Regions from separate parts of the Mesorhizobium sp. B2-4-2 genome, predicted to be linked through region 1. Evidence: predicted binding sites of a transcription regulator. Region 1 holds the regulator's gene; each other region holds the start of a gene.
What was found. Region 1 encodes PhoB, which activates phosphate uptake and scavenging genes when phosphate is short. Its sites were predicted from a motif close to TGTCATNNANCTGTCAT; they were not measured.

Region 1 (7,365 bases):
ACGGCAAGAAGGTCGAGCCGACGGCGGCGGCGTTCTCGGCGGCGGCGGCCAATGCCGACTGGAGCTCGCAGCCGGGTTACGGCGTCATCCTGGCCAACCAGCCGGGCGCCGAATCCTGGCCGATGACGTCGGCGACCTGGATCCTGGTCTACAAGAAGCCCGGCGACGTGGCGGCGACCGGTGAAGCGCTCAAGTTCTTCGCCTGGTCCTACGCCAAGGGCGACGACATGGCCGGCGCGCTGGACTACGTTCCGATCCCCGACGCGGTCGTCAAGAGCGTCGAGGACATGTGGGCCAAGGACATCGTCGGCGAAGACGGCAAGCCGCTCTATTCCGCCATGTAATCCCTGCTGAACGAGGAGGGCGCTTCACGGCGCCCTCCCTGTCTTCCTTTGAAACGCGAGGGCCAGATGACCGCCGTCTCCGAAGCCATGCCATCGTCGGCCGCCATGCGGGCCAGGGAAGCGACGGTCCGGCGCTTCGCGCTCACCGATACGATTTTCCGGGCGGCGACACGCTTTTCCGCCATCCTCGTCCTGCTCATCCTCGGCGGCGTGGCGATTTCGCTGTTTGCCGGCTCGTGGGAAGCGCTGTCGAAATTCGGGTTCTCCTTCCTGACGACCGAATCGTGGAACCCGGTTACCGAGAATTTCGGGGCGCTGGCCCCGATCTACGGAACCATCGTCACCGCCGCCATCGCTATCCTGATCGCCGTTCCCATCGGCATCGGCATCGCCATCTTCCTTACCGAACTCTGCCCGCGGCCACTCCGACGCCCCATCGGCATCGCCGTCGAGCTGCTTGCCGGCATACCCTCCATCATCTACGGCATCTGGGGCCTGTTCGTGTTCGCGCCGTTCCTGCAGACGACGGTGCAGCCCTTCATCATCAAGCTTTTCCACGACGTGCCGGGACTCTCCAGCCTGTTTGCCGGCCCGCCCTACGGCATCGGCCTTCTGACCTCGGCGATGATCCTTGCCATCATGGTCCTGCCCTTCATCACCTCGATCACCAAGGATGTCTTCGACACGGTGCCGGCGGTGCTGAAGGAATCGGCCTACGGCATCGGCTGCACGACCTGGGAGGTCACGCGCCGCGTCGTCATCCCCTATACCCGCGTCGGCATCATGGGCGGCGTCATGCTCGGCCTCGGCCGCGCGCTCGGCGAAACCATGGCGGTAACCTTCGTCATCGGCAACGCCCACCGCATCAGCGCCTCGCTGTTCGCGCCCGGCACGACGATCTCGGCGACCATCGCCAACGAATTCACCGAAGCCGACGGCGATCTCTATACGTCTTCGCTGGTGGCGCTCGGCCTGATCCTGTTCGTCATCACTTTCCTGATCCTTGCCCTTGCGCGCTACATGCTGCTGCGCATGGACAGCCGCACGGGAGCCTGACCGATGTCGACGGCCACATCGCTTCACAATCGACGCAAGCGCAGGAATGCCGTGATGATGACGCTATGCGTCACGGCGGCGGGCATCGGCCTGGCCTGGCTGGCGCTCATCCTCGGCGCACTGCTCTATAAGGGCCTGTCGGGTGTTTCGCTCTCTGTGTTCACCGAAATGACACCGCCGCCCGGCGATGCCGGCGGCCTGCTCAATGCCATCTACGGCAGTATCATGATGACAGTCATCGCCGTCATCGTCGGCACGCCGATCGGTGTCCTCGCTGGGACCTACATGGCCGAATATGGCCGCTTCTCGCGCCTCACCACCGTCGTGCGCTTCATCAACGACATCCTGCTGTCGGCACCCTCGATCATCGTCGGCCTGTTCGTCTACGAGCTGCTGGTGCGGCCGATGGGACATTTCTCGGCGATCGCCGGTGCCGTCGCACTGGCCATCCTGGTCATCCCGGTCGTCGTTCGCACCACCGAGGACATGCTCAACCTGGTGCCGAACGCCTTGCGCGAGGCCGGCGCCGCGATCGGCGCGCCGCGCTGGGTGGTCATCCGCTCGGTCGCCTACCGTGCGGCGCTGTCGGGCATCGTCACAGGCATATTGCTGGCCATCGCCCGCATTTCCGGCGAGACGGCGCCGCTGCTCTTCACGGCGCTCAACAACCAGTTCTGGTCGAGTAATCTCAATGCGCCGATGGCCAGCCTGCCCGTCACCATCTTCCAGTTCGCTCTCAGCCCCTACGAGGAATGGCAGCAGCTGGCGTGGACCGGCGCACTCATAATCACCCTTACGGTTCTCGGGCTGAGCATCTTCGCCCGCAGCCTTACCGGACGCAGAGAGGACAGATGAAACCGATGTTGTCCACTGAGTTGAATACGCCCGAAGTCGCGGTCGAGAAAGCCAAGATCGAGGTCAAGGGCCTCAATTTCTACTATGGCCAGTCGAAGGCGCTGAAGGATATCAGCCTGTCGCTGCCCGAGCGCAGCGTCACCGCCTTCATCGGGCCTTCGGGCTGCGGGAAGTCGACGCTGCTGCGCGTCTTCAACCGCATCTACGAGCTTTACCCGAGGCAGAGCGCCGAGGGCCAGGTGCTGCTCGACGGCCAGAATATCCTCGACCGTTCGCAGGATCTCAACCTGCTCAGGACCAAGATCGGCATGGTGTTCCAGAAGCCGACGCCGTTCCCGATGTCGATCTACGAGAACATCGCCTTCGGCGTCAGGCTCTATGAGAAGCTCAGCAAGGCGGAGATGGACGGCCGTGTCGAGCAGGCGCTGAAGCGCGCGGCACTGTGGAGCGAGGTCAAGGACAAGCTCAACGCCAGCGGCCTCAGCCTTTCGGGCGGCCAGCAGCAGCGCCTCTGCATCGCCCGCACGGTGGCGGTGAAGCCGGAGGTCATCCTGCTCGACGAGCCTGCCTCGGCGCTCGATCCGCTGTCGACCGCCAAGATCGAGGAGCTGATCGACGAGTTGCAGGCCGATTATACGATCGTCATCGTCACCCACAACATGCAGCAGGCGGCGCGCGTGTCGAAGCAGACCGCCTTCATGTATCTGGGCGAGCTGGTCGAGTTCGACCGCACCGAGAAGATCTTCACGTCGCCCCGCGAGAAGCGCACGCAGGACTATATCACCGGCCGCTTCGGCTGATCCCAGGCATACGAGGACCAAGATCATGGCCGAACACACAGTCGCAGCCTTTGACGAAGATCTCGGACAGATCAGCAGGCTGATCCGCGACATGGGCGATCTCGCCTCATCGATGGTCGGCGGCGCGACCAAGGCGCTCCTGAATTCCGACAACGCGCTCGCCCAGCGCGTCGTCTCCGACGACGCGATCATGGATGCGCGCCAGCGCGAACTCGACGACCGCGCCATCACCCTGATCGCCAAGCGGCAGCCCATGGCGGACGATCTGCGCCATGTCGTCGGCTCGATCCGCATGGCGGGCGATCTCGAACGCATCGGCGATCTCGCCAAGAACATCGCCAAGCGCGTCGGCACCGTCGGCCTTGCCGCCACGCCGCGCGACCTGTCGCACTCCATCGACGCCATGGCGCAGCTTGTGCTGATCCAGGTCCAAGGCGTGATCGAGGAGTATGCGGCGCGCGATGCCGCGGCACTTGCCAAGCTGCGCGCCGACGATGAACGCATCGACGTCAAATACACGTCGGTCTTCCGCGAGCTGCTGACCTACATGATGGAGGATCCGCGCAACATCACCGCCTGCACGCATCTTTTGTTCTGCGCCAAGAATCTCGAGCGCATCGGCGATCACGTGACCAACATTGCCGAAAATGCCTATTATGTGCTGACCGGCACGCAATTGCCCGCCAATCGCCCGAAGCAGGACGAGACGGCGATGTCGGCGCCAGCGGCTTGACGGCAGGGGTGACCAGTCGATGATCGCGCCACGCATCATGGTGGTGGAGGACGAGGAGCCGCTGGGTGTGCTGCTCCGTTACAATCTGGAATCGGAGGGTTATCAGGTAGAGGTGGTGACGCGCGGCGACGAAGCCGAGATCCGCTTGCAGGAGAATGTCCCTGACCTTCTTGTGCTCGACTGGATGGTGCCGGCGGTGTCCGGCATCGAGCTCTGCCGCCGTCTCCGCATGCGGCCCGAGACCGAGCGGCTGCCGATCATCATGCTGACGGCGCGCGGCGAGGAAAGCGACCGGGTGCGCGGTCTCTCCACCGGCGCCGACGACTATCTGGTCAAGCCGTTCTCAACGCCGGAATTCATGGCACGCGTCAAGGCGCTGCTGCGCCGCGCCAAGCCCGAAGTTCTGTCCAGCGTGCTCAAGGTCGGCGACATCGTGCTCGACCGTGAATCGCACCGGGTCTACCGCAAGAAAAGCGAGATCCGGCTCGGGCCGACCGAGTTCCGCCTGCTCGAATTCATGATGCGACATCCCGGCCGCGTGTTCTCGCGCAGCCAACTGCTCGACAATGTCTGGGGCGAAACGATCTATATCGACGAGCGCACCGTGGACGTGCATGTCGGCCGGCTGCGCAAGGCGGTCAACAATGGCCGCATGCCTGACGTGATCCGCACCATTCGGGGCGCGGGGTATGCGATTCGCGAAGACTAGGGATATGTCACGCAACGTTCTCGCCCACGCCTGATTTCGCCTGTGCCCCCGGCGCGAAAATCTCCTGGTCGACGAAGGTCAGCGCGCGCATGGCGCAGCCCTCGCGGATCAGTGGCAGTTCGTTCGGCTCGGTGTCGAAGGAAATCGATTTCGAGTGCTGGCCGCCGGCGGTCTGGGCAATGGCCTCGCGCAGAGCCGGCTCGATCAGGTCGAAGGCGGCGGCGCTGACGCCGACCATGGCGACCGGCGCCGGATCGATCAGCGCGAACAGGCTGCCAAGGCCGTAACCCAGCGCCTCGCCGGCCTTGCGGTAGGCTTCGCGCTCCGGCCCGTCCTTTTCGCGCGCCGAGGCCGCCAGGGTGCGCATGTCGGCGTCGCTGACGTCGACGGGCTCGGTGTCCTCGCCAAGCTGCCTCGCGTTGCGCCAGATGGCATAGTTGCCGGCATAGGCCTCGACGCAGCCGCGCCGCCCGCAGCGGCAGAGCGCCCCGCCGGGGCGATGGATCATGTGGCCGAACTCGCCTCCGGATGAATGGGTGCCGGTGAACAGTTCACCCTTCAGCACCAAGCCCATGCCGATGCCGTGCGACAAAAGGATGGCGATGAAGTCGTCGCGGTAGCGCTGGGGATCGCGCCAGCGCAGCGCCACCGCCATCATGTTGCAATCGTTCTCCATGGTGGCGGGAATGCCGAACTCGGCCTCCAGTATGTCGGCGAAGGCGATGTCGGTCTGCGGCGTGATCGGCGACCACAGCATGGTGCGCGCATCCGTGTCGGTGATGCCCTGGATCGCCAGCGCGATACGGGCGATGCTGCCGACGTCGAGGTCGGGATCCTCGAACCGCCGCCTGACGATGGCCACGCATTCGCCGATCAGCGCCTCGCGCGACAGGGTGAGCGTGTCCAGCCGGCGCTGCTCTTCAGATATCACCTGGCCGGCATAGTCGATGACGGCAACGGAGAGAAAATTCAGCGACAGCACCACGGTCATCACCGCCGCGGCTTCAGGGTTGAGGCTGAGGCCGACCTGCGGCCGGCCGCGTTTCAGCGCACCGGCCTCGCTCGGCTTGCTCTGCGCCAGGATGCCTTCGCCAATCAGGTCGGAGGAGATCGCCGATATGGTGGAATGGCTGAGCCCGGTGGTCGCGGCAATCTCGGTGCGCGAGGGCTGCCCGGCACGGCGCACGGCCGCGATCACCATCGCCCGGTTGCGTCGGCGCAAATCGTCGTGGCGGATTCCGACCGACATGTTTCTCGCATCCTCCCCGTCGCCGCGTTCTCTCCCCAGGATCCCGACGACCGTCAAATACTGGCAGAACCGGCCTTGGCTGTCATTATTTATTCCGGAGCTCGAAAAAAATTCACGAGGACATCAAAATACATCAGAATCGACGTTGACAGCGTTCCGACGATGGACCAGTGTTTTTTCGAGGCTCGAAAAAATAGAGCCTTTGTGCCGGCCTACGGGCCTGTTTGGTCGCGCCATACGCGGCGCAGGGAGGATTAAGATGAAGAGATTCACAGCCGCCATCCTGGCGGGTGTCGCCATGTCGCTGACGCTCGCGTCGGTCGCGCAGGCGAAGGACAAGGTCATCGGCGTTTCCTGGTCGAACTTCCAGGAAGAGCGCTGGAAGACCGACGAGGCCGCCATGAAGAAGGCGATCGAAGCCGCCGGCGACAAGTATATTTCCGCCGACGCCCAGTCCAATCCCGGCAAGCAGCTCACCGACGTCGAGAGCCTGATCTCCCAGGGCGCCAATTCGCTGATCATCCTGGCGCAGGACGCCTCCGCCATCGGCCCGGCGGTGCAGAAGGCGCTCGACGAAGGCATTCCGGTCGTCGGCTATGACCGCCTGATCGAGAACAAGGACGTCTTCTATCTGACCTTCGACAACAAGGAAGTCGGCCGCATGCAGGCCCGCGAAGTGTTCAAGGTGAAGCCGGAAGGCAACTACGTCTTCATCAAGGGCTCGGGTGCCGATCCGAATGCCGATTTCCTGTTCTCGGGCTCCATGGAAGTGCTCAAGGACGCCATCGACAGCGGCAAGATCAAGAATGTCGGCGAAGCCTATACGGATGGCTGGCTGCCGGCCAACGCGCAGAAGAACATGGAGCAGTTCCTGACCGCCAACGACAATAAGGTCGACGCGGTCGTCGCGGCCAATGACGGCACTGCCGGCGGCGTCGTCGCGGCGCTGACGGCTCAAGGCCTGGCCGGTACCGTTCCGGTCTCGGGCCAGGACGGCGACCACGCGGCGCTGAACCGCATCGCGCTCGGCACGCAGACCGTGTCGGTGTGGAAGGACGCGCGTGAACTCGGCAAGAATGCCGCCGAGATCGCCTCGCAGCTGGCCGACGGCAAGAAGATGACCGATATCGCCGGCGTCAAGGACTTCACAACGCCCGGTGGGAACACCGTCAAATCGCTGTTCCTGACCCCGGTTGCGATCACCAAGGACAATCTCAACATCGTCATCGACGCCGGCTGGATCAAGAAAGACGAGGTCTGTGCCGGCGTCGCGGCGGGCAGCGTAGCGGCCTGCAACTGATCTTCCATTTCATGCGATGAACGCCGCGGCTGCCAAGCCGCGGCGTTTTTTCAAGAAAATTTGTTTTTCCGCCCCGGGCGGGTAACTTCTAGGCTGGCTTCCGGCATCCCGCATCGGACGGGCAGGCCGGTGGGAGAAAATCATGACCGATACGACGTCCAACCCGCAGGCCGACACCGCGCGTGCGTCGGAACTCGGCGCCGTCGCCCGGTTCCTTAAGGCGACCGAGATCGACACGCGCATGCTCGGCATGATCGGCGCGCTGCTGCTGATCTGGATCGGGTTGCATGTCTTGTCCAGCCTGCGTCTCGGCGTCAAT
Region 2 (7,365 bases), on a different contig from region 1:
GTCGAGGCCGAACAGGACCCGAAGAAGAACCCGCCGCTCAAGATGGCGCAGGTGGGCCACAAGGAGTTGATGCGGGTGATGACGGCGGCCGGCTATACGGTCGAGACGCAGGGCTTCCCCGATGTCTGATCGGGTTCTCGCCAGGCCGGGCTTGCTGTAGGTTGCCGCGATGAAAGATTCCGAGCACCCCTTCTTCCGGCCATTGTGGCGGCGTGTCGCCGTCGTCGCGGTGTGCGTCATCTGGTCGATCATCGAATTCGCGAGCGGCACGCCGTTCTGGGGCGTGATCGCGCTGGGCTTCGCCGGCTATGGCGTCTGGCAGTTTTTTTATCTCTACAAGCCGGCCGACGAGAACAAGGCGCCCGCCGAAGTCGAACCGAAGGAGTAACCGGATGTCGAAGCTGCTGGTCAAAGCCGACAAGGGCCATGGCCGTGTCGCGCACGTCACGCCGCAAAGCGCCGGCTGGACCTATGTCGGGTTCGACCTGCATCGGCTGAAACCGGGCGAAACGGCTTCGGGAACAACGGACGATCGCGAAGTCTGCCTGGTGTTCGTCACCGGCAAGGGCACGGTCGCGGCCGGCGGCAAGGATCTCGGCCTGCTCGGCCAGCGCATGTCGCCCTTCGAAGGCAAACCATGGTCGGTCTATGTGCCGCAGGGATCGGACTGGTCGGTGACGGCTGATAGCGGACTGGAACTGGCGGTCTGCTCGGCGCCGGGATTGAGCGGCGGCCTGCCGGTTCGCGTCATCGGGCCTGACGACCTCGGCCAGGAGGTGCGCGGCAAGGGCACCAATACGCGCTACGTCACCAACATCCTGCCCGAGGGCAAGCCGGCCGATTCGCTGCTGGTGGTCGAGGTCATCACGCCCGGCGGCCATACGTCGAGCTATCCGCCGCACAAGCACGACCAGGACAATCTCCCTAACGAATCCTATCTCGAGGAAACCTATTACCACCGCCTCAACCCGCCGCAGGGCTTTGCTTTCCAGCGGGTCTATACCGACGCCGACAAGGACGGCTCCCGCGCGCTGGACGAGGCGATGGCGATCGAGGACGGCGACGTCGTGCTGGTGCCCAAGGGCTATCACCCCTGCGCGGCTTGCCATGGCTACGACCTCTACTACCTCAACGTCATGGCCGGCCCGAAGCGGACGTGGAAATTCCACAATGCGCCCGAGCACGAATGGCTGATGAAGGCCTGACCGTTGCGCGTTCACGGCTGAACCTGTTGGTCCAGATCAGAAAAATCGTCGGCTAAGGACCGGCGGGGTCGATTTGCCTTCGAAAACCCTTCAAAGCTTCGTCAATCCGTCATGGAAATCACCTATGGCAACGGGCTGACGAGGATTTTCGATGCGCTACGCCATCTACTTCACCCCCCAACAGGACGAAAAATTGGCGCGGATCGCCGCCAACTGGCTGGGCCGTGACCCGTTCGGCGCCGCGACGCGACCGGTGGAGGCGGTGGGCGATTTGTCGGCGGCGGAAGTCGCCTTCCACACCGCATCGGCACGGCGCTATGGTTTTCACGCAACGCTGAAAGCCCCTTTCCGGTTAGCGGCCAACGAAACCGAAGCCTCGTTGCGCGCAGCGCTCGACGCCTTTGCCCAGGCGACGCCCGTTGTGATGATCCCGCGTCTCGTCGTCAGCCAGATCGACGGTTTCTTCGCACTGGTGCCGGAGGCGCCATTGCCTCCGCTCAATCGCTTCGCCGATGATGTGGTGCGCGATTTCGACCGCTTTCGCGCGCCGTTGACGGAGGCCGAGATCGAGCGGCGCAGCCCGGACTCGCTGAAGCCGGGCGAATTCCGCAATCTCTGCCAATGGGGCTATCCTTACGTCTTCGAGAGCTTCCGCTTTCACATGACGCTGTCCGGCAGGGCCGGGCCACAGGAAAGCCATCGTCTTCGCCTGGCAATCGAGGGCCTGTTCACCGAGGTGCTGCGCCAGCCGGTTCCGGTGGACGCGCTGACGTTGTTCATCGAGCCCGAACCCGGCGCCCCGTTCATGGTGCTTTCCCAGCACGCGCTCGGGCGCCGTCCGGCCAGAAAAACCGCCTGAAGCAACAAGCCGCAAAGGCGAGAAAAAACCAAGGACTGCCTAAGATGACCGCCGACACCATTCTGAGCAACGCCCGCATCGTTCTTGCCGACGAGATCATCGACGGTTCGCTCGTGATGCGTGACGGTCTGATCGCCGACATATCCGCCGGCGTCGTGCGAGCCGGCGAGGACATGGCTGGCGACTTCATCATTCCGGGACTGGTCGAGCTGCACACCGATCACCTGGAAGGCCACTATGCGCCGCGGCCCAAGGTGCGTTGGAACCCGATCGCCGCCGTGCTCGCCCATGACGCGCAGGTGGCGACGGCAGGCATCACCACCGTGCTCGACGCCTTGCGTGTCGGCATGGACGAGGATGCCGATCTCAACGCCGCCGACATCCGCAAGCTCGCCGATGCGATCGAGGACAGCGTGCGGATGGATCGATTGCGGGCCGATCATTTCATCCATCTACGCTGCGAGGTCTCGGCGCCGGATTGCCTCAGGGCCTTCGCCAATTTCGAGACGGACGAACGGGTGAAGCTCGCCTCGCTGATGGACCATGCGCCAGGCCAGCGCCAGTTCGTCAACCTCGAAACCTACGCCTACTACTATCAGCGCAAGCTGAAGCTGACCGATCACGATTTCCAGAAATTCTGCGAGAAGCGGATGGGCGAATCGGCCCGGAATTCGGCCCCGAACCGCGTCTTCATCGCCGCCGCCTGCCACGAGCGCGGCATCGTGCTTGCGAGCCATGACGATGCGACGACGGGCCATGTCGACGAAGCCATCGAGCAAGGCGTGCGCGTTGCCGAATTCCCAACCACCGAGGAAGCCGCCAGGGCTTCGAAGGATGCAGGGCTCGGCGTGCTGATGGGCGCGCCCAATGTCATGCGGGGCGCCTCGCATTCGGGCAACGTCTCGGCGCGCACGCTGGCCAGCGACGGCCTGCTCGACATATTGTCGTCCGACTACATCCCCTTCAGCCTGATCCAGTCCGCCTTCTTTCTCGGCGACGTCGTCGATAGCATTTCCCTGCCGCAGGCGGTGGCAATGGTGTCCAAGAACCCGGCCGAGGCCGTCGGTCTTTCCGATCGCGGCGTCATCGAAGAGGGCCGCCGGGCCGACCTGGTGCGCGTGCGCCTCGACGACCACGTTCCGGTGGTGCGCACGGTCTGGCGGCAGGGGCGGCGGGTCGCGTGATGGCTTCGGCATTGATCGAGCGTGAACTGTCGGCCGAGGCGTTTCCGATACGCGACGGCGTCTTCGTTGCCGTGGTGGGCCCGAGCGGCGCCGGCAAGGATACGATCATCGGCCATGCCAAGGCGCTTTTCGCCGACGAGCCGCGGCTGGAGTTCGTGCGCCGCGTCATCACCAGACCGAGCGACACGGCAAGCGAGGATCACGACACGCTGGCCGATGCCGCCTTCATCGAGGCCGAAGCCGACGGCGCCTTCGCCGTTTCCTGGGAAGCGCACGGCCTGCGCTACGGCCTGCCGGCCGAGGTCGATTGGGCAGTGGCCAACGGCCATGTCGCTGTCGCCAACGTATCGCGCGCGATCATTCCTGCCTTGCGGGAGCGCTATGCCAATCTGGCCGTCGTCGAGATCACCGCTTCGCCCGATGTGCTGGCCGGGCGGCTGGCGATGCGTGGCCGCGAGTCGCGCGGGGAGGTTCTGGCACGCCTGGCGCGCAGCGCCCCTGTGACGCTCTCCGGACCCGGCGTCACCTCGATCGACAATAGCGGTTCGCGCGAAGCGGCAGGCGAGCGCTTTGCCGAGGTGCTGCGCAAGGCGATGGCGTTCTCCGACATGTCGGGGCTGATCGACTAAAGGTGTTGATGGTCAGGTGGCGCTCGCCTGACCTGAACATCGAAACACCTTCCTTTTATGCCGCGTGCCGGTCGTGATCGGCACGACGCGTGCTGGCCGACGGCGTTGCCGAAGGTTGTGTCGGCGCGTCCAGAACCGCGACGTGATGACGGTACACCATTTCCCAGCCTTTCCAGCCGGTAAACAGCAGGATGCAGACAACGATCAATGAAAGCAGCACTCCCCATGGGCGAACTGCCGCTTCGGCGCCTTGGCTGTAGCGAAGATAGAAATTGATCAGCGCCAGAACGACGGCGGTCAAATTGCCGACCATGTGATACCAGGCGTCCGTCAGAGCGCGGATGCGCGGCTCGCTCAGGAAATCGATAAAGCCGGCAATCGCCGCCAGGAGAGCCATGACGATGGCTGCTCCAATCAGCCACATCGACGCGCGTGCCCAAAAGACGTCGGCAGTGCCCCAGAACATCAGATCGGTGAGAAACGCGCCGACAAGGAACGCGACAGGAAAGGGAATGAGCATCGGATGGATGGGATGACCTCCCACCTTGGCGGTGCTTAGCGGATTCGCAGCCATGACCATGCCTCCGAATAGAAAAGCTTTGAACAACGCCCAGATAAGGGTTTCGTTCCAATCCGGATGGAAGCTCGCAAGACCGTTTTCGCGATGCCGCCCCCCTTTTGCACTCAAGTCACTTGGGGCCGCACAGATACGGCCGACAACAGATCGAGCGGAATTGCGGGGCGGGCGAGATAGAGCGGCGTTATCTTTCGACGGCCACGGCGGACGGCGGCTTTTTGCCCCTGACTATTCCGCCGCTGCCCCGGCGATGCTCTTGCGGCTGGCGTCGACCATGCGCCGCCGCGCGCGGAACACGCCCCACTGCTGGTCGATCAGCACGCCGATGAGGATGACGCCGCCCATCACCGCGAAGTTGAGCGAGGACGGGATGCCGAGCAGATTGACGAGGTTCTGCAGCTCCTGCAGCAGCACGGTGCCGAGGATGACGCCGATCAGCGAGCCCTCGCCGCCGCGCAGCGAGAAGCCGCCGAGCACGGCCGCGGCAATGGCGTAAAGCTCGTAGAACTGGCCGTGGCTGGCCGGCGAGATGGATCGCGTGTACATGGCGAAATAGATCGCCGACAGCGCCGTCAGTACCCCGCAGATGACGTAGGCGGCCATGACGACACGCCCGGTGCGGATGCCGGAATATTTCGCCGCCTCCTCGTTCTTGCCGATGGCGTAGAGATAGCGGCCGAACACCGAGCGGTGCAGCACCACCCACATGACGATGGCGATGACGATCAGGGCGAAGAAGGAGTTCGGCACGCCCCAGGAGCGGCCGGCGGTCAAGAATTCGAGCTCCGGGAAATTCTGGCCGAAGGCGAAGCCGGCGGTGCCGTCGGCGGTGTAGAAGCGGGCGACGCCGCGATAGATCAAAAGGCCGCACAAGGTCACCACGAAGGGCTGCAATTTGAGCCGCGTGATCAGCCAGCCATGCGCCAGGCCGATGATGGCACCGAGCACCAGGATGAGCACGAAGGCCAGCGGCCATTCCATGCCGCGCACGGCGATGAAGTCGATGAAAAGCGTTCCCAGCAGCGCCACCAGCGAGCCGACCGACAATTCGATGCCGCCGGTGATGATGACGAAGGCCTGGCCGATCGACAGGATGCCGAACAGTCCGATCAGGTTCGAGGTGTTGGCGAGATTGATAGGCAGCAGGAAGCGCGGATTGATGATGGCGACGATGGCGCCGACCACCAGGATCAGGATCAGCAGGCCGAGATCTTTCTTGCTCATCATCTTCTCCCCAATGCCGGCCCGAGCGCTTCCGCGGCGCGGCGGCAGAATTATTTCGGCTGCTTGCCTACCGCCAGCAGCAGCACGTTTTCCTGGCTGAACTGGTCCTTGTCCAGAATGCCCGAGATCTGGCCCTCATGCATGACGGCGATGCGGTCGGACACGCCGATCACCTCCTCCATGTCGCTGGAGATCATCAGCACGGCGACGCCGGCGTCGGCCAGCGCACGCATCAGCCCGTAGATCTCCGCCTTGGCGCCGATGTCGATGCCGCGCGTCGGCTCATCGAGGATCATCACCTTGGGGTTCATCGCCAGCCATTTGGCCAGCACGACCTTCTGCTGGTTGCCGCCCGACAGCGTGCCGGTGCGCGTCTGCACCGAGGGCGCCTTGATGCCGAGATCTTTTTTCTGCTTCTCGGCGGTTGCCGTTTCGGCGCTGGTCGACACCAAGGAGCGCTTGGCATGCGCCGGCAGGTTGGGCAGCGAAATGTTCTGGGCGATCGAAAGGTCGAGCAGGATGCCGGTCAGCTTGCGGTCCTCCGGCACCAGGAAGATGCCGTGCGCGACGGCATCGGCCGCCGAGCTCAGGGAGAGCGGCTTGCCGGCGAGCTCGAGCGTGCCGCCGAGGCTGCTTTCGATGCCGAAGAACACCCGCGCCAGCTCGGTGCGGCCGGAACCGACAAGGCCGGCAAGGCCGAGGATTTCACCGCGCCTGACGTCGAGATCTACCGGGCGGCCAGGATAGGTCGGGGTGCGGATGGCCTTGGCCGATAGGGCGACGGCGCCGGGGGCGCGGGCCGCCTCGGAAGCCTTCTCGCGCTCCTTCAGCATGCGGCCGATCATCAGCTTGACCATCTGGTCGTGGTTGATGTCGCGCTTGGGCAAGGTGCCGGCCAGCATGCCGTCGCGCAGCACGATGACGCGGTCGGCGACACGCTCGACCTCGTGCAGGCGATGCGAAATGAAGATGACGCTGATGCCGTCCGCCTTCAGCGCCCTGATGACGTCGAGCAATTTGTCGGTCTCGGCGATCGGCAGGCTCGACGTCGGTTCGTCGAGGATGACCAGCCTTGCCTTGATCGACAGCGCCTTGGCGATCTCGACCATCTGCTGCTGCGCGAGCGACAGTTCGGCGACAGGCGTGTCGGCGGAGAAATTGGCGCCGACGCGCTTCAGGAGCGGCGCCACCATGGCGCGCAGCCTGGCGCGGTCGACGAGCCTGAGCGGCCCGGCGCGCAGCGGTTCGCGGCCGAAGAAGATGTTGGCAGCGACGTCGAGATTCTCGAACAGGTTGAGTTCCTGATGGACGAAGGCGATGCCGGAGCCCAGGCTGCCCTCGACGCTCAGGCCGCCATGGGCGGTGCCGTCGACGGTGACGGTGCCGCTGTCGGGCCGCGTCACCCCGCCGAGGATCTTCATCAAGGTGGATTTGCCGGCGCCGTTCTCGCCGACGAGGCCGATGACCTCGCCCGGCCTGACCTCCATCGAGAAGCCATCGAGCGCGACGACGCCCGGATAGGTCTTGCGCACGTTCTCGAGACTGAGGAACGGGGTGGTCGCGGCGATGGATGTGTCGGAATAATTCATCATGCCTGACAGCGTTGGCGGGCCGACCTCTTGGCAGACTGACTGGCCTCGAAGGGTTCGTCAATGCGAGAGCAGCCGGCTCAAGCGACGTTGAGCCG
Region 3 (7,365 bases), on a different contig from region 1:
GCCATCATCCTGCCGGCGAAGATAGCGGGCGGTTTCGCCACGTCGCCGCTTGGCCGCATCGCCGTCGATACGTCGGACAGCCGCGATGTCGCCCGTATCATGTTGCGGCCGGAGCAGATCGGACTGAAGCGGACATCGCGCGAGGGCATGTCCGGCACGCCGGACATGCTTTTTGGCGAGGTAACGGAATCCGCATTCGCCGGCTCGACCTGCACGGTCGCGGTGCGGTTGCTCAACAGCCCCGACCCGCCGGACGCCGCCGCCATCGGCAGTACGCCGCTGATCCTGCGCAAGTCCGGCATGGACGCGCCGGCGGTCGGTGAGATCGTCCGGCTCACCGTGTCGGGACAGGCGCATGTATTCGCCTGACCGGCCGACGGTTCGCGGCTCGCTGATCAGCATGCAAGATTGGCGTCAGTCGACCCTCTTTGCAGCCTGATCGAACCAGTGAAGTTTCTCGGCCTTGGCCACGACGCGCAACTGGTCGCCGGGCTTGGCTGTTGCGCGCGCGGCCACACGCACGACGATGCGGTCGCCTCCTGCCGCACAGTGAAGAAAGCTGTCCGCTCCCACCGGCTCGACCGCCTCCACCATTGTCGGCAGCACGAGCGCGCCGGACGGTGCCTCGGCCGCGAAAGTGACATCGGCATCCTCGGGGCGGAAGCCAAGCGTGACGGCATTCGCAGGCGCAAAGTCGCTCGTCTTGCTGCCGGTCAGCGCCGGACCCGAAAGGGACAGAAGATTCATCGGCGGTGCGCCGATGAAAGAGGCGACGAACGTCGAGGCCGGCTTTTCGTAAATGTCGAGTGGCGCGCCCGCCTGCTCGACCAATCCGCCATTCATGACGACAAGGATGTCGGCCAACGTCATCGCTTCCAACTGGTCATGGGTGACGTAGACCGAGGTGACACCGAGCGAGCGCTGCAAGTTCTTGATTTCGACCCGCATCTGGCCGCGCAGCTTGGCATCGAGATTGGAGAGTGGCTCGTCGAACAGGAAGACTTTCGGATTGCGCACGATGGCGCGGCCCATGGCGACGCGCTGGCGTTGACCGCCTGAAAGCTCGCGCGGGCGCCGGTCAAGCAGCGCTGAAAGCTCCAGCACCTTGGCGGTCGAACGAACCCTGCTGTCGATCTCGTCCTTGGGCGTACCGCGATTGCGTAGCCCGTAAGCCATGTTGTCGTAGACTTTCATATGCGGATAGAGCGCATAGTTTTGGAACACCATGGCGATGTCGCGCTCGGTCGGGCCGATCGTGTTGACGATCTTGCCGTCGATAGCGACCGTGCCGGAAGAAATGGTCTCCAGCCCGGCGATCATCCTCAAAAGCGTGGACTTGCCGCAGCCGGACGGCCCGACCAGCACACAGAGTTCCTTGTCGGGAATGGCAATGGAGACGCCCTTCACGGCTTCGACGCCGCCGGCATATACTTTCTTCACGTCCCTCAGATCGACCGTCGCCATCGGCTTCTCACTTTTCGGTGTCGACCAGTCCGCGCACGAACCAGCGCTGCATCAGCACCACAACCAGGATTGGCGGCAAGATTGCCAGGATCGCCGTGACCATGACCAAATGCCATTGGGTGTCGGCATCGGCGAAGGAGACCATCTTCTTCAGTGCGATGACGATGGTGTTCATATCGTTGCTGTTGGTGACCAGCAGCGGCCACAGATACTGCGTCCAGCCGTAGATGAAAAGAATGACGAACAGCGCCGCGATATTGGTGCGCGACAATGGCAACAGGATATCGAAAAAGAACCGCCATGGACCGGCGCCGTCGACGCGCGCCGCCTCGACCAACTCGCCCGGGATGGTCATGAAGGACTGGCGGAACAACAACGTTGCGGTGGCCGAGGCGATCAGCGGGATGATCAGTCCGGCATAAGTGTCGATCATACCGAGGTCGACCATTACCTTGTAGGTCGGCAGGATGCGCACCTCGACGGGAAGCATCAGGGTGATGAAGATCAGCCAGAAGAAAGTCATGCGCAGCGGAAAACGGAAGAAGACGATCGCATAGGCCGACAGGATCGAGATGAATATCTTTCCGACCGCAACGCCGAGCGCCATGATCGTGGAGTTGAGGAGCAGCCTGCCGACGCCGAGCCCGCCGATGCGGCCGACGCCGCCGAACAGCGCCTCGCCGTAATTGTTCCAGAACTCGCTGCCCGGCCGGAAAGGCAGTGGCGGCCTAAGGATGGTTTGCAGCGTCTGCGTCGAGGCAACGAAAGTGTAGTAGATCGGAAAGGCCACGATCAGTATGCCGAGGATGAGCACGGCATGTGCAAGGAAAATGCGAAACGGGGATTGACCGATCATCGCGCTCCTCAGCCGTAATGAACCTTCCGTTCCACGTAGCGGAACTGGATGGCGGTGAGCGCGATGACGATGACCATCAGGATGACCGACTGCGCCGCCGAATCGCCGAGGATCAGATTGACGAAGCCGTCATTGTAGACCTTGTAGACCAGTGTCTCGGTGGCCTTGCCCGGCCCGCCGCCGGTGACGGCGTGGACGATGCCGAACGTGTCGAACAGCGCATAGACGGTATTGACGACCAAAAGGAAAAACGTCGTCGGCGCCAAAAGCGGGAAGACGATGGTCCAGAAGCGCTTGGTTTCGCCGGCGCCGTCGATCGCCGCCGCCTCGATCAGCGTTTTCGGCACCGCCTGCAGCCCGGCGACGAAGAACAGGAAATTATAGCTGATCTGCTTCCAGGCGGCCGCCGCCACCAGAAGGATCATGGCGTCGGTGCCGTTGAGCAGCGGATCCCAGGCGACGCCCAAACGTCTCAGCAGATAAGACAGCGAGCCGATCGATGGATTGAACAGGAACAGCCACAGCATGCCTGCAATCGCCGGCGCCACCGCGTAGGGCCAGATCATCAGCGTGCGGTAGAGGCCTTTGCCGCGCACCACCTTTTCCGCCATCACGGCAAGGAGCAGCGCCACGCCCATGGCAACGATCACGGTCGCGAGCGAAAACACCACTGTGACCTTGATCGAGTTGAGATAGGCCGGGTCGGCAAGCACCTTGCGGAAATTGGCAAACCAGACGAACCTGCTCCTCAGCCCGAACGGGTCCTGCCTCAGCATCGACTGGTAGAGCGCCTGCCCGGCCGGCCAGTAGAAGAACACCAGCGTGATGGCAAGTTGCGGCGCCACCAGGAGGTATGGCAAGACTTTGTTGGGAAAGACGACGCGCGGGGTCAATGCGCCGCTCCGGCGTGGAAAGCCGAGCGGCACTCTACGGCGCTCACCGCTGCCCTGCCGGGCATCTCCCCTTCTTGGAGGAAGATTGGCAGTTCCTGCGGCAGCTGCCATTCTCCAGCTTTGACAATCGCCGAAAACGGTCGCGACAGCCAGTCTCCCCCCTTCAGGGGGAGATGCCCGGCAGGGCAGAGGGGGGCCTCGTAGAGCAAGGACTATAACTCGATAGGTTCGGACGCGCCCTAATTCCCCAGCGCTTCCTTGATTGCCGCGTTGCCACGCGTGACCGCATTGTCGAGCGCCTGCTGGGCGGTTTCCTGGCCGGCAAGCATCTTTTCGAACTCCTCGTTCTGGATGTCGCGCACCTGCGGCAAGTTCGGCAACCGCACGCCCTTCGAATTGTCGGTCGGCGCCTTGCCCGTCATCTGCAGGATCGGCGTCTCGCGACCGGGATTCTTGTCGTAGAAGCCGGACTTTTTCGTCGCCTCATAGGCGGCGAGCGTCACCGGCAGGTATCCCGATTTCTGGTGCAGATATTCCTGCACATCGGTCTTGGACAGATAGGCGAAGAAAGCCGCGACGCCTTTGTACTCCTCGTCGGACTTGCCGCCGAAGACCCAAAGGCTGGCACCGCCCGGCGTCGTGTTCTGCGGCGCGCCCTTGGCGTCGCTGTCATAGGGCAACTGGCCAATGCCGTAGTTCATGCCCGACTTGACGATGTCGCCTAGGCCGCCCGAGGATTCGGTGAAGATGCCGCATTCGCCGGCGAGGAATATCTGCTTGGCTTCGGAGGTGCGCCCGCCATATTTGAAGGTGCCGTCCTTGGCCAGATCGGCGAGCGCCTGGAAATGTTTGACGAAGATCGGCGAGTTGATCTTGAGTTCGACATCACCGCCGGCCAGGCCATTCTGCTGCGTGGCCCACGGCACATCGTTCCACGCCGCGAAGTTTTCCAGGTGTATCCAGGTCAGCCAGGTCGAGGTGTAGCCGCAAGCGGCGGCGCCGCTCGCCTTGATCTTTTTGGCATCCTCCCACACCTCGTTCCAGGTCTTGGGTGGGTTGTTCACATCGAGCCCCGCCTTCTGGAAGATGTCCTTGTTGTAGTAGAGGATCGGCGAGGAGGAGTTGTAGGGGAAGGACAGCATGGTGCCGTCCGGCGTCGAATAATAACCGACGATGCCTGGCAGATACTGGCTCTTGTCAAAGTTCATCCCGGCGCCGGTCAGCACCTCGGCCACTGGCTTGATCGCGTCCCGGGCCGCCATCATCACGCCGGTGCCGACATCGAACACCTGGATGATGTCAGGCGACTGGCCGGCGCGATAGGCGGCGATGCCGGCATTCAGCGTTTCGGGATAGGTGCCCTTGAAAACCGGAACAATCTGGTAGTCGCCCTGGCTGGCGTTGAAATCCTTGGAAATCTTGTCGACGACCTCTGCGTTGGCGCCGGTCATGGCGTGCCACCAGCTGATCTGCGTAACGGCGAAGGCGGAGGTTGTGGAAAGCAGGGTCACGGCGACACCGGCCGCGAAGCCAAAGAACTTCATGTTTCGTCTCCCGTTCTCATTGCTTGTCATTGGCGAAAGGGGCACTCCCGCAATGGCACTATGTGTCGTTCGCGCGCAGCGGACAACGGTTTTGTTGCGGACAGGCGCACTTCATATCCGGCTAAAGTAGCGTTCACTTCCGGATGAAAGTGACCCGGAAAAGGATTGCATAGCGGCTTGCTGCTTGAATTGATGTACCAGGGACCTGTCTCGAGACGGTCAGCGACCTCACCGACGGACGGCGTCTAACAGCACATGACAACACTGACATGACAACGCTGAAAAAGGCGTCGGTTTAATGCTCGGTCGATGCGTGGAAATTCCCGTCCCGCGCTCAGCCTGACGGATTTGACATCGGCCAATCAGTCTGCTGGCCGGGAATGGGTCTGCCGCCGCTCAGTTCTGCTGCCGCTCGGTTCCAGAAGCGCGCGGCAAGTAGAGATGCAGGCTTGTTCCCTGACCGATTTCGCTATCGATTCGGACATGCCCACCGGATTGCTTGATGAAGCCGTAAACTTGGCTTAGCCCGAGTCCCGTACCCTGCCCTTCCGATTTTGTTGTGAAGAATGGTTCGAAAACGCGCGCCAGGGTGTCCTTGCTCATTCCACAGCCGGTATCGCGTACAGTCACGCGAACAAATGAAGCCGCCGCTGAACGCAAATCCTCCAGATCATTTGGAAAATTGCTGGTCTCAATCGTGAGAGTGCCATTGCCTTTCATTGCATCTCTGGCGTTCACGGCAAGGTTAAGAACGGCGATGTCGAGCTGGTTGGCATCGATAAGGATAGGGTCCAAGGCTGGATCCAGATTGCATTGTACCCGGATGCCGCTCCCCAACGTCCGTTCCAGCAGCGTCGTCAGCCCCTTGATACGTTCATTGAGATCAATCTGTTCCGGGACCAGGGATTGGCGTCGCGAAAAGGCAAGCAGTTGCTGTGTTAGCGCTCCTCCATTTTCGATCCGCCTGAACATCTCCTCGACCAGCAGAGCGACTTTCTCATCCGCAGGATCTTTAGCGATCTGTTTCTCCAGAAGCCGAAGGCCAGACCCGAAAACGGCGAGTAGGTTGTTGAAGTCATGGACAATGCCAGCTGCGAGGCGTCCAATGGCCTCGAGCTTTTGTGACTGGCGTGCGTTTTCTTCTCTTGATCGCTGGGCCGAGACATCGCGCAGGCTGGCAAGCAATGCGGGCCTGCTGTCCCAGGTAACCTCGACCGTACGCATTTCCACTTCTGCCGGCTTGCGGCCGGAACGGTGAACGGTGATCTCGGCGATCTCTCCGGAGACGACCGGACGGCCGAGCGGAACGTGGAGGAGTTCGTCAAGCGGCTGTCCAAAAATTACGGCTGCCGCAGGATTGGCATAGAGCACTGTTCCGTCCAAATCGACCACCAGCATCCCGTCGGCGGTATTTTCGATCAACTGGCGAAAGCTGAGCTGGCTGATGCCAGCCGGAGATGTATCTCCGGGCGATTCCAGCATTTCGGCGGCGTTTTGCGCCGTATTCAAGGCGCTCTTCATGTCGACGTGTTGTCCACGGCGGAGTCGCCGAACACATCAGGCGCGCTGTCAAAGGGCTTTCCAAGATGCATACCGCCACTGTCGATGGTGAAGCGCCGTATCTGTTTGTCGTGTTCGCTGCCGCGCATTTTCAGCACCATCATGCCGCGATGCATGAATTCTTCCTGCTGAATGTAGCGCAACAGAATGATCGAATCGGTGAGTGTGGAAATATGCTGCTCGCTAGCGCTCTGGCCTCCGACAAGCGATTTGTTGGTAGCGGTGCAAAGGCCGGCAATTTCGCGCTTCTTTATGAAGGAGGTGACGCTGATCAAGAACTCACGAAACCCGGTTTCTGGCGCGATGCGCTCCAATGCCGACAAGCTGTCGATTGCCATGCGATCGGGTTTGAACTCCGCCACCAGTTCGCGGATCATCAGAAGGTGATCCGGCAAACTCTGCGCTTCCGGATAAAGGCAGACTACCTTCAGGCGACCATCCGCCTCCATCGCTTCGAAATCGACGCCCCAGCTACGCGCGTTGCGGAAAAGCTGGCCGCGGCTCTCCTCATAGCCGACGAGCAAGGCGCGTTCGCCCGCAGCCACTCCGCCCGCCAGAAAGTTGGTGACAAGTAGAGTCTTTCCGGTGCCTGTGGCTCCACTGACAAGGGTTACGCTGTCGCGAAAGAACCCGCCGCTGCACATTTTGTCGAGTTCGGAATTACCACTGGTGACCCGTTTCGTGCTTGATTGCTGCTCCAGGCGCAACGATGACAGAGGCACAGCTACGATGCCCTGTTCGGCGACCAGCGTTATGGGCACTTCGCCCTCAACGTGACGGCTGCCGCGCATTTTCAGGACTTCTATGGTCCGCCGACGGCGCTCGCGATCAAGGGCATTGCGAAGGATCACGACATTGTCTGCGACGAACTCCTCTATTCGGTGACGGGAGATTTCACCATATTCACTGTTGCGTTCCGCGGTCATAAGGACCGTCAGCCCTTCTTTCTTCAGCGCGGTCGCAATACGTAGAAGTTCGCGGCGCACTGCCGTCTGCTCGGCTACGAAATGATCGAAAAGTTGGGTAACCGAATCGAGCACGATGCGCT
Region 4 (7,365 bases), on a different contig from region 1:
ACAAGACGGACAAGATCGGCCTTTCCGCAACGCAGCCGATCAAGTGAACGCACTTTCTCTCGAACGCTTGGTCGTATTGCGCTAGACTATCCCTGAGGCAAGCCTGCTGGTTCCCAGCAAAGGCAGTGCTTCGGGAGGCTGCGATGGAATATGTCCGGGATTTCAAGCCCGCGCCGCCGACATCGGCCGTCATCGCCTCCAGCGTCTACACAGCCGGGCGCCGCATCGCCGACATCCCGATCGAGGAAGCCGGCACATGGGCAAGGAAAGCGGGGCACGTGGTGTGGATCGGGCTGCTTGAACCCGACCGCGAGCTTCTGCTGCGCGTGCAGGCGCAATTTCATCTGCATGAGCTCGCAATCGAGGATGCCGAGCATCCGCACCAGCGGCCGAAGATCGAGCAATATGGTGATGCGCTGTTCATCGTCGCCCGCACCGCGCAGCTGATCGAGGGCCGCGTCACCTTCGGCGAGACGCATCTGTTCGTGGGCAGCGGCTACATCGTCAGCGTCAGGCACGGCCCTTCGACATCCTATGCTGTGGTGCGCCAGCACTGGGAAAGCTGCCCGCATTCACTGGCCAAGGGCGAGGATTTCGTCCTCTATGCCATTCTCGATTTCATCGTCGACAACTACATGCCGGTGCTCGAGCAGATCGAGGATGAGGTCGAGGCGATCGAGGACCGGGTCCTGCTGAAGCCGATGACCGGCCCCGATATCGAACGCCTTTATATGCTGCGTCGCGATCTGTTGCGGCTGCGCAATGCCGCACTGCCGCTGGTGGAGGTCTGCCGCCGGCTGACCAGCGCCGACCTGCCGCAGATCCATTCAGCCATGCACCCGCTGTTTCGCGACGTGACCGACCATATCCGCACCGTCCAGGAAAAGATCGACAGCTTGCGCGAAGTGCTGGCCTTTGCTTTCGAGGCGAGCCTGCTGGTGGGCCAGAGCCAGGAAACGGCGATCTCCAAAAAGCTCGCCTCATGGGCGGCAATCCTGGCCGTGCCGACAGCCTTCGCGGGCATATACGGCATGAATTTCAGCGACATGCCGGAACTGAAGATGGAATACGGCTACCCGATGGTGCTGCTGGCGATCGCGCTGATCTGCAGCTTCCTCTACTGGCGGTTTCGCAAGAATGGATGGCTGTGAGAGTAGGGCAGTAGGCAGTAGGCAGTAGGCAGTAGGCAGTAGGCTAAACGCTCGGGAGCGCAAATTCAAAACATACTGCCCTACTGCCCTGCTGCCTTAGTCCCTTATCTATTCCGCCGCCGCTCCGCTGCCGGCTGGAACGCCACGCGGGCATGGTATTTACAATAGGGTCCGGTTTCGGCGGCTTCGTTGCCGCAGAAATTGAAGTCCTCCGACAGCGGATCGCCGTTCGGCCATTTGCAGGTGCGCTCGGTGAGTTCGGTGAGCTGGAGATGCCGCGAGATCGGCACCACCACATTCTCGACCGGCCGGATATAGTGGCGGGCCACCGGCTCGGCATCGAACTGCGCTTGCAGCGCCGTTGCTCCGATCGATGTCGTGACGTGGCGGGTCGCACTCGCGGGGCGCGACACCGATTTCTGCGCGCCCGACCCTTGCGCCGTCTTCTTCTGGCGTGCCGGCGCTGCCGTGGCGCGCCCGCGGCCCGACAATTTCAGCCGGTGCACCTTGCCGATGACGGCATTGCGGCTGACCCCTCCAAGCTGGGCAGCAATCTGGCTTGCGCTCAGACCCTCCGACCACAGTTTTCTCAAGAGTTCGACCCGCTCGTCAGTCCAATTCATGACCGCGCTCCTGCTAAGCGTACGGCAATCGGAATCCATTCCCGGCCCAGCACCACTGCTGGGGCAGACACCACATATATCTGGTGATTAGGTCCGCCGCACGAAATCTAGTTATTTCCCGACTACAACTACCTTATGCGCTGACTCGGTGACAAGAGTCCGAAGTGCAACACGAATCGGTTTTTTCGGTTTTCCCCAACTTGCCAGCTCACTTATGAGCCGGCGTCCCGTCGGGAGGCTTGCCGCGCGCCACTACGCGACGTTTTCGTTGACTTCATGGCTGAAAAACCCGATAAGCCGCAAAGGCCGCCGCTTTGGCGGCTTTTTTGATTTTCCGGTTCCGGAGACGCATATAATGAGCGGTTCGGCGCTTTTCGAGACCTTTGCTCGCGCACCCCTGGCTTTCGACCATGGGGAAGGCACTTGGCTGGTTACCGACAAGGGCGAGCGATATCTCGACTTTGCCGGCGGCATAGCCGTCAATTCGCTGGGCCACGGCCATCCGCATCTGGTCGCGGCGCTCACTGAACAGGCTGCCAAGCTCTGGCACGTCTCCAATCTCTACGAGATCCCGGGGCAGAGCCGGCTCGGCGAGCGGCTGGCCGACGCCACCTTCGCCGACAAGGTGTTCTTCACCAATTCGGGCGCCGAGGCGCTGGAATGCGCGATCAAGACGGCGCGGCGCTACCATTTCGTCAAGGGCCATCCCGAGCGTTTCCGCGTCATCACTTTCGAGGGCGCCTTCCATGGCCGCACGCTGGCGACCATCGCGGCCGGCGGCCAGTACAAATATCTCGAAGGCTTCGGCCCCAAGGTCGAGGGTTTCGACCAGGTCGGCTTCGACGATATCGACGCCGCCGAAAAAGCGATCACGCCGGAGACCGCGGCGATCCTGATCGAACCGGTGCAGGGCGAGGGCGGTATCCGCCCGGTGCCGACACAATCGCTGAAGCGGCTGCGGCAGCTCTGCGACCAGCACGGCCTGCTGTTGATCTACGATGAGGTCCAGTGCGGCATCGGCCGCACCGGCAAGCTGTTCGCGCATGAATGGTCGGGGGTCGCTCCAGACATCATGGCCATCGCCAAAGGCATTGGCGGTGGCTTCCCGATGGGCGCCTGCCTTGCCACCGACGAGGCGGCTGTCGGCATGACCGCGGGCGTCCACGGCACTACGTTCGGCGGCAACCCGCTGGCCATGGCGGTCGGCAATGCCGTGCTCGACGTGGTGCTGGAGGAGGGCTTCCTGGCGAATGTGCAGCGCAAGGCGCTGTTGTTGAAGCAAGGGCTGGCAGGGGTGGCCGACGAATTCCCCGAGGTCATTGAGGATATCAGGGGCACGGGGCTGATGCTGGGCCTCAAATGCGCCATGCCCAACGGCAAGGTGAACATGGCGCTGCGCGACCAGCATCTGCTCGCGGTTCCGGCCGGCGACAACGTCATTCGCCTGCTGCCGCCGCTCACCGTCACGGACAGCGAGATCCATGAAGCGCTGGAGCGCATTCGCGCCGGCGCCAAGGCCCTGACCGAGGCAATCGCCGCTGAAGCCGCGAAGTAAATTCGAAAGCTCCTGATGTCACTTCGTCATTTCACCGACCTCTCCGCCGTTTCCGAAGGCGACCTGCGCTCCATGCTGACCGACGCAGTGGAGCGCAAGGCGCGCCTCAAGGCGGGCGAGCGCTCGAAACCGCTCGAAGGCAAGGTGCTGGCGATGATCTTCGACAAGCCGTCGACGCGCACGCGCGTCTCCTTCGATGTCGGCATGCGTCAGCTTGGCGGCGAGACCATCATGCTGACCGGCACCGAGATGCAGCTCGGCCGCTCCGAGACCATCGCCGACACCGCCAAGGTTCTGTCGCGCTATGTCGATGCCATCATGATCCGCACCACCTCGCATGAGCGGCTGCTGGAGCTGACCGAGAATGCGACCATCCCGGTGATCAACGGGCTCACCGACGATACCCATCCTTGCCAGCTGATGGCCGACATCATGACCTTCGAGGAGCATCGCGGTCCGGTCGCCGGCAAGACCATCGCCTGGACCGGCGACGGCAACAACGTGCTGCATTCGCTGCTGGAAGCCTCGGCGCGGTTCCGCTTCAACCTCAACGTCGCGGTGCCCGAAGGCAGCGAGCCGGCGCAGAAGCATGTCGACTGGTCAAAGGCGCATGGCGGCAAGCTCTCCTTTACCCGCTCGCCAGAGGAAGCCGTCGACCAGGCCGACTGCATCGTCACCGACTGCTGGGTGTCGATGGGCCAGGAGCACCGTGCCCGCGGCCACAATGTGTTTTCGCCCTACCAGGTCAACGCCAAGCTGATGGCCAAGGCAAAGCCCGACGCGCTGTTCATGCATTGTCTGCCGGCGCATCGCGGCGAGGAAGTGACCGACGAGGTCATCGACGGTCCACATTCGGTGGTCTTCGACGAGGCCGAGAACCGGCTCCACGCCCAGAAGGCCGTGCTTGCCTGGTGTCTTGGGGCCTGAAGTGGACTTGAAGTGTCTTGGCGCTTGACGTGCCGGGGAACTTGATCTCCGGAGGCGCGATGCCTATCTGCGCGGCATCACGCAAATCAAGCGCGTTTAGACGCATGCTCCCCAAAGGGCGGCATGGCCGCGCCCTGGAGCTTTGTCATGCTGGAAACCCATCAAGTGGCTGAACATCACCCCAAACTCGGCGAATTCGGTTACGCCGGCGATGATCACGTCGTGCCCTTCGAGGTCGGCCCGCTCGATGTGCGCGGCCGCACCGTGCAGCTTGGACCGATGCTCGATGCGATCCTTGGCCGCCATGATTATCCCGAGCCGGTCGCCCGGTTGCTGGCGGAAGCCTGTGTGCTGACGGTGCTGCTCGGCACCTCGCTCAAGTTCGAGGGCAAGTTCATCCTGCAGACCCGCACCGACGGGCCTGTCGACATGCTGGTCGCGGATTTTTCCACCCCCTCGGCGCTGCGTGCCTATGCGCGCTTCGATGTCGACCGGCTGGAGGCGCTGATTGCGGCCGGCGAGACCTCGCAGCAGACGCTGCTCGGCAACGGTGTGCTGGCGCTGACCATCGACCAAGGTGCCCACACGCAACGTTACCAGGGCATCGTCCAGCTCGACGGCGAGACCCTGGAAGAGGCCGCGCGCACCTATTTCCGCCAGTCGGAGCAGATCCCGACCGATCTCCGGCTTTCGGTCGCCAAGCTTTTGACGCCCGGCCCCGGCGGCGCGCACGAGCAGTGGCGGGCGGGCGGCATCCTGGCGCAGTTCCTGCCGCAGGCCTCCGAGCGCATGCGCGTTCCTGACCTGCCCGGCGGGGATGTCGATCCGCGCGAGGAGATCCACGATCCCATAGACAATTCCTGGCAGGAATTGCTGGCGCTGCTCGGCACCATCGAGCCGACCGAACTGATCGATCCGACCATCGGCGCAGAGCGGCTGCTCTATCGTCTGTTCCACGAGCATGGCGTCCGCGTCTTCGGCGGCGTTCCCGTCGCCGATCAGTGCTCATGCTCCCGCGACAAGATCCGCGGCATCCTCGAGGGCTTCTCCGCGCAGGAGATCAAGGACAGCACCGAGGACGGCGGCATCCACGTCGCTTGCGAGTTCTGTTCGACGCAATATGACTTCGACCCGGCGGAATTTACGACTCAGTAGGGTTCTTGTTTCTCCCCGTTCTACGGGGAGAAGGGGCCCAAGAGCGGATGAGGGGCGGCGCTGCCCCTCATTCCTGCCGGACATTTCTCGCCGTATAGTGACGGGGAGAACGACGCTGTCGCCGATTTTGCCTCGTCTAATTCACCGTCCGCCTTGTCCCCGGCAGGTCGAGTGAGAAGGCGGGGATGGCGATGTCGAATGTCTCGCCCCGCTCGTTGCGCATGGTGTAGTGACCGACCATGATCCCCGACGGGGTCGAGAGCGGACAGCCCGACGTGTATTGATAGCTGTCGCCGGGATTGAGTTCGGGCTGATCGCCGACCACGCCGGCACCTCGCACTTCCTCGACCCGGCCGGCGCCGTCGGTTATGTGCCAATAGCGCGACAACAGCTGCACGAATTCGTCGGACTGGTTGTCGATCGTTATCTGGTAGCCCCAGACATAGCGGTTTTCCGAAGGATCCGAGCGGTCCTCGAGATAGAACGGCCTGACCTGCACTTCGATGTTGCGCGTGACGGCGCGGTACATGAGCGGCTCCAAAACAAATCCGGTGTGGAACATTCGGCGCTCTTTGCGGTTCGATCAACCGTGCGCGTCCGAGTTGCTGTCCCTGAAGGGCAGGTGCCGACAAACAATGTCATTTGAGTGACACATGACAATGATGGTGTGCACCAGCAATGCCGGGCGACTCGGGCGCTCTGTCGAACTGTCGAAAACGGCCGCCAAGCGGGCCGGGTTTTCTGGAGTGACCGGATATCGATGGAACTCGCTCTCATAACCGGCTCGCTTTCGATCGCTCTCATCGCCTCAAATCTCGCCAGCATCCTGCTCGCCTGCTCGCGCCTGAAACGGCGCGCCGCCATCGCGCCGCCGGCCGGCAAGCCGCTGCCTGTCTCGATCGTCATCCCGGCGCGCGGCGTCGAGCCGTTTACCCATGAGACGCTTGAGCGCGCTTTCTCGCTCGACTGGCCGCGCTACGAACTGATCTTTTGTGTCGCCCATGCCGACGACCCCGCGGTCAAGCCGATCCGCGCCGCGATCGCCCGCTTTCCAGCCGTGCCGGCCCGCCTGCTCACCGGCGACGACCGCGTCAGCGCCAACCCGAAACTGAACAACTGCGTCAAGGGCTGGGAGGCAGCGCGCCACGACTGGGTCATTCTCGCCGATTCCAACGTGCTGATGCCGAAAGACTACGTCCAGCACCTGATGGCGGCATGGCGGCGGGACACCGGCCTGGTTTGCTCGACGCCGATCGGTTCGCGGCCCGACGGCTTCTGGGCAGAAGTCGAATGCGCTTTCCTCAACACGCTGCAGGCGCGCTGGCAATATGCCGGCGAGGCGCTTGGCCTCGGCTTTGCCCAGGGCAAGAGCATGTTGTGGAACAAGCAGATGCTCGACGCCAATGGTGGCATCCGTGCGCTCGCCGCCGAGATCGCGGAGGATGCCGCGTCGACCAAACTGGTCAACAGGCTCGGCCTGCGCGTCAATCTCGTCGCTTCGCCCTTCGAGCAGCCGCTCGGGCAGCGCATGCCGGGCGAGATCTGGTCGCGCCAGGCCCGCTGGGCGCGCCTGCGCCGCGTCACCTTTCCGCTCTTCTTCGCGCCCGAGATCCTGACCGGCGTGGCGGCTCCGCTCGTGCTGGCGCTGATCGCCGCGGCCAGCGCCGGCGTCAGCCTGCCCATGACAGCGCTTTGCGTGCTGGCGCTCGCCTACCTGCCGGAATGCATGCTCGCCTCGGCAAAGGGCTGGTATCTGTCGCCGCGCATCGTCACCGCGATGATCGCACGCGACCTGATGTTGCCGGCGATCTGGATGCGCGGTTGGCTGGGCGGGGCCGTCGACTGGCGCGGCAACGCCATGACCATCGGCACCAAGGCGGCCGAGCTCGAAGAGACGCCCTCCCGCGCTTGATGTCGGCGGTTCAGCTTGATGTCGAGGAAGGTTATCGTATAT

Region 2: FJ942_RS24655 (DUF1045 domain-containing protein) is a predicted target of PhoB. The motif match lies at 1,302-1,318, and genes of this name have one in related genera.
Region 3: ugpB (sn-glycerol-3-phosphate ABC transporter substrate-binding protein UgpB) is a predicted target of PhoB. The motif match lies at 5,016-5,032, and genes of this name have one in related genera.
Region 4: FJ942_RS08465 (ceramide glucosyltransferase) is a predicted target of PhoB. The motif match lies at 6,048-6,064, and genes of this name have one in related genera.

Annotation. Positions count from the first base shown of each region.
Region 1 covers NZ_VFVM01000015.1:92,125-99,489, forward strand. Annotated here, with positions in the region: gene pstS (phosphate ABC transporter substrate-binding protein PstS) at 1-344, shown strand, start outside; gene pstC (phosphate ABC transporter permease subunit PstC) at 411-1,400, shown strand; gene pstA (phosphate ABC transporter permease PstA) at 1,404-2,255, shown strand; gene pstB (phosphate ABC transporter ATP-binding protein PstB) at 2,252-3,055, shown strand; gene phoU (phosphate signaling complex protein PhoU) at 3,081-3,788, shown strand; gene phoB (phosphate regulon transcriptional regulator PhoB) at 3,808-4,497, shown strand; gene FJ942_RS25655 (ROK family protein) at 4,505-5,746, opposite strand; gene xylF (D-xylose ABC transporter substrate-binding protein) at 6,006-7,046, shown strand; gene FJ942_RS25665 (sugar ABC transporter permease) at 7,189-7,365, shown strand, end outside.
Region 2 covers NZ_VFVM01000014.1:15,994-23,358, reverse strand. Annotated here, with positions in the region: gene iolE (myo-inosose-2 dehydratase) at 1-129, shown strand, start outside; gene FJ942_RS24665 (DUF3329 domain-containing protein) at 170-388, shown strand; gene iolB (5-deoxy-glucuronate isomerase) at 393-1,205, shown strand; gene FJ942_RS24655 (DUF1045 domain-containing protein) at 1,357-2,064, shown strand; gene FJ942_RS24650 (alpha-D-ribose 1-methylphosphonate 5-triphosphate diphosphatase) at 2,109-3,248, shown strand; gene phnN (phosphonate metabolism protein/1,5-bisphosphokinase (PRPP-forming) PhnN) at 3,245-3,877, shown strand; gene FJ942_RS24640 (DUF2231 domain-containing protein) at 3,933-4,451, opposite strand; gene FJ942_RS24635 (ABC transporter permease) at 4,683-5,678, opposite strand; gene FJ942_RS24630 (sugar ABC transporter ATP-binding protein) at 5,729-7,267, opposite strand.
Region 3 covers NZ_VFVM01000011.1:64,073-71,437, reverse strand. Annotated here, with positions in the region: gene FJ942_RS22710 (ABC transporter ATP-binding protein) at 1-369, shown strand, start outside; gene FJ942_RS22705 (sn-glycerol-3-phosphate import ATP-binding protein UgpC) at 415-1,464, opposite strand; gene ugpE (sn-glycerol-3-phosphate ABC transporter permease UgpE) at 1,472-2,320, opposite strand; gene ugpA (sn-glycerol-3-phosphate ABC transporter permease UgpA) at 2,329-3,213, opposite strand; gene ugpB (sn-glycerol-3-phosphate ABC transporter substrate-binding protein UgpB) at 3,453-4,757, opposite strand; gene FJ942_RS22680 (ATP-binding protein) at 5,154-6,278, opposite strand; gene kaiC (circadian clock protein KaiC) at 6,275-7,365, opposite strand, start outside.
Region 4 covers NZ_VFVM01000003.1:314,942-322,306, reverse strand. Annotated here, with positions in the region: gene phoU (phosphate signaling complex protein PhoU) at 1-47, shown strand, start outside; gene FJ942_RS08495 (magnesium and cobalt transport protein CorA) at 144-1,151, shown strand; gene FJ942_RS08490 (GcrA family cell cycle regulator) at 1,256-1,774, opposite strand; gene FJ942_RS08485 (aspartate aminotransferase family protein) at 2,130-3,329, shown strand; gene argF (ornithine carbamoyltransferase) at 3,345-4,256, shown strand; gene FJ942_RS08475 (Hsp33 family molecular chaperone) at 4,380-5,411, shown strand; gene apaG (Co2+/Mg2+ efflux protein ApaG) at 5,548-5,940, opposite strand; gene FJ942_RS08465 (ceramide glucosyltransferase) at 6,172-7,323, shown strand.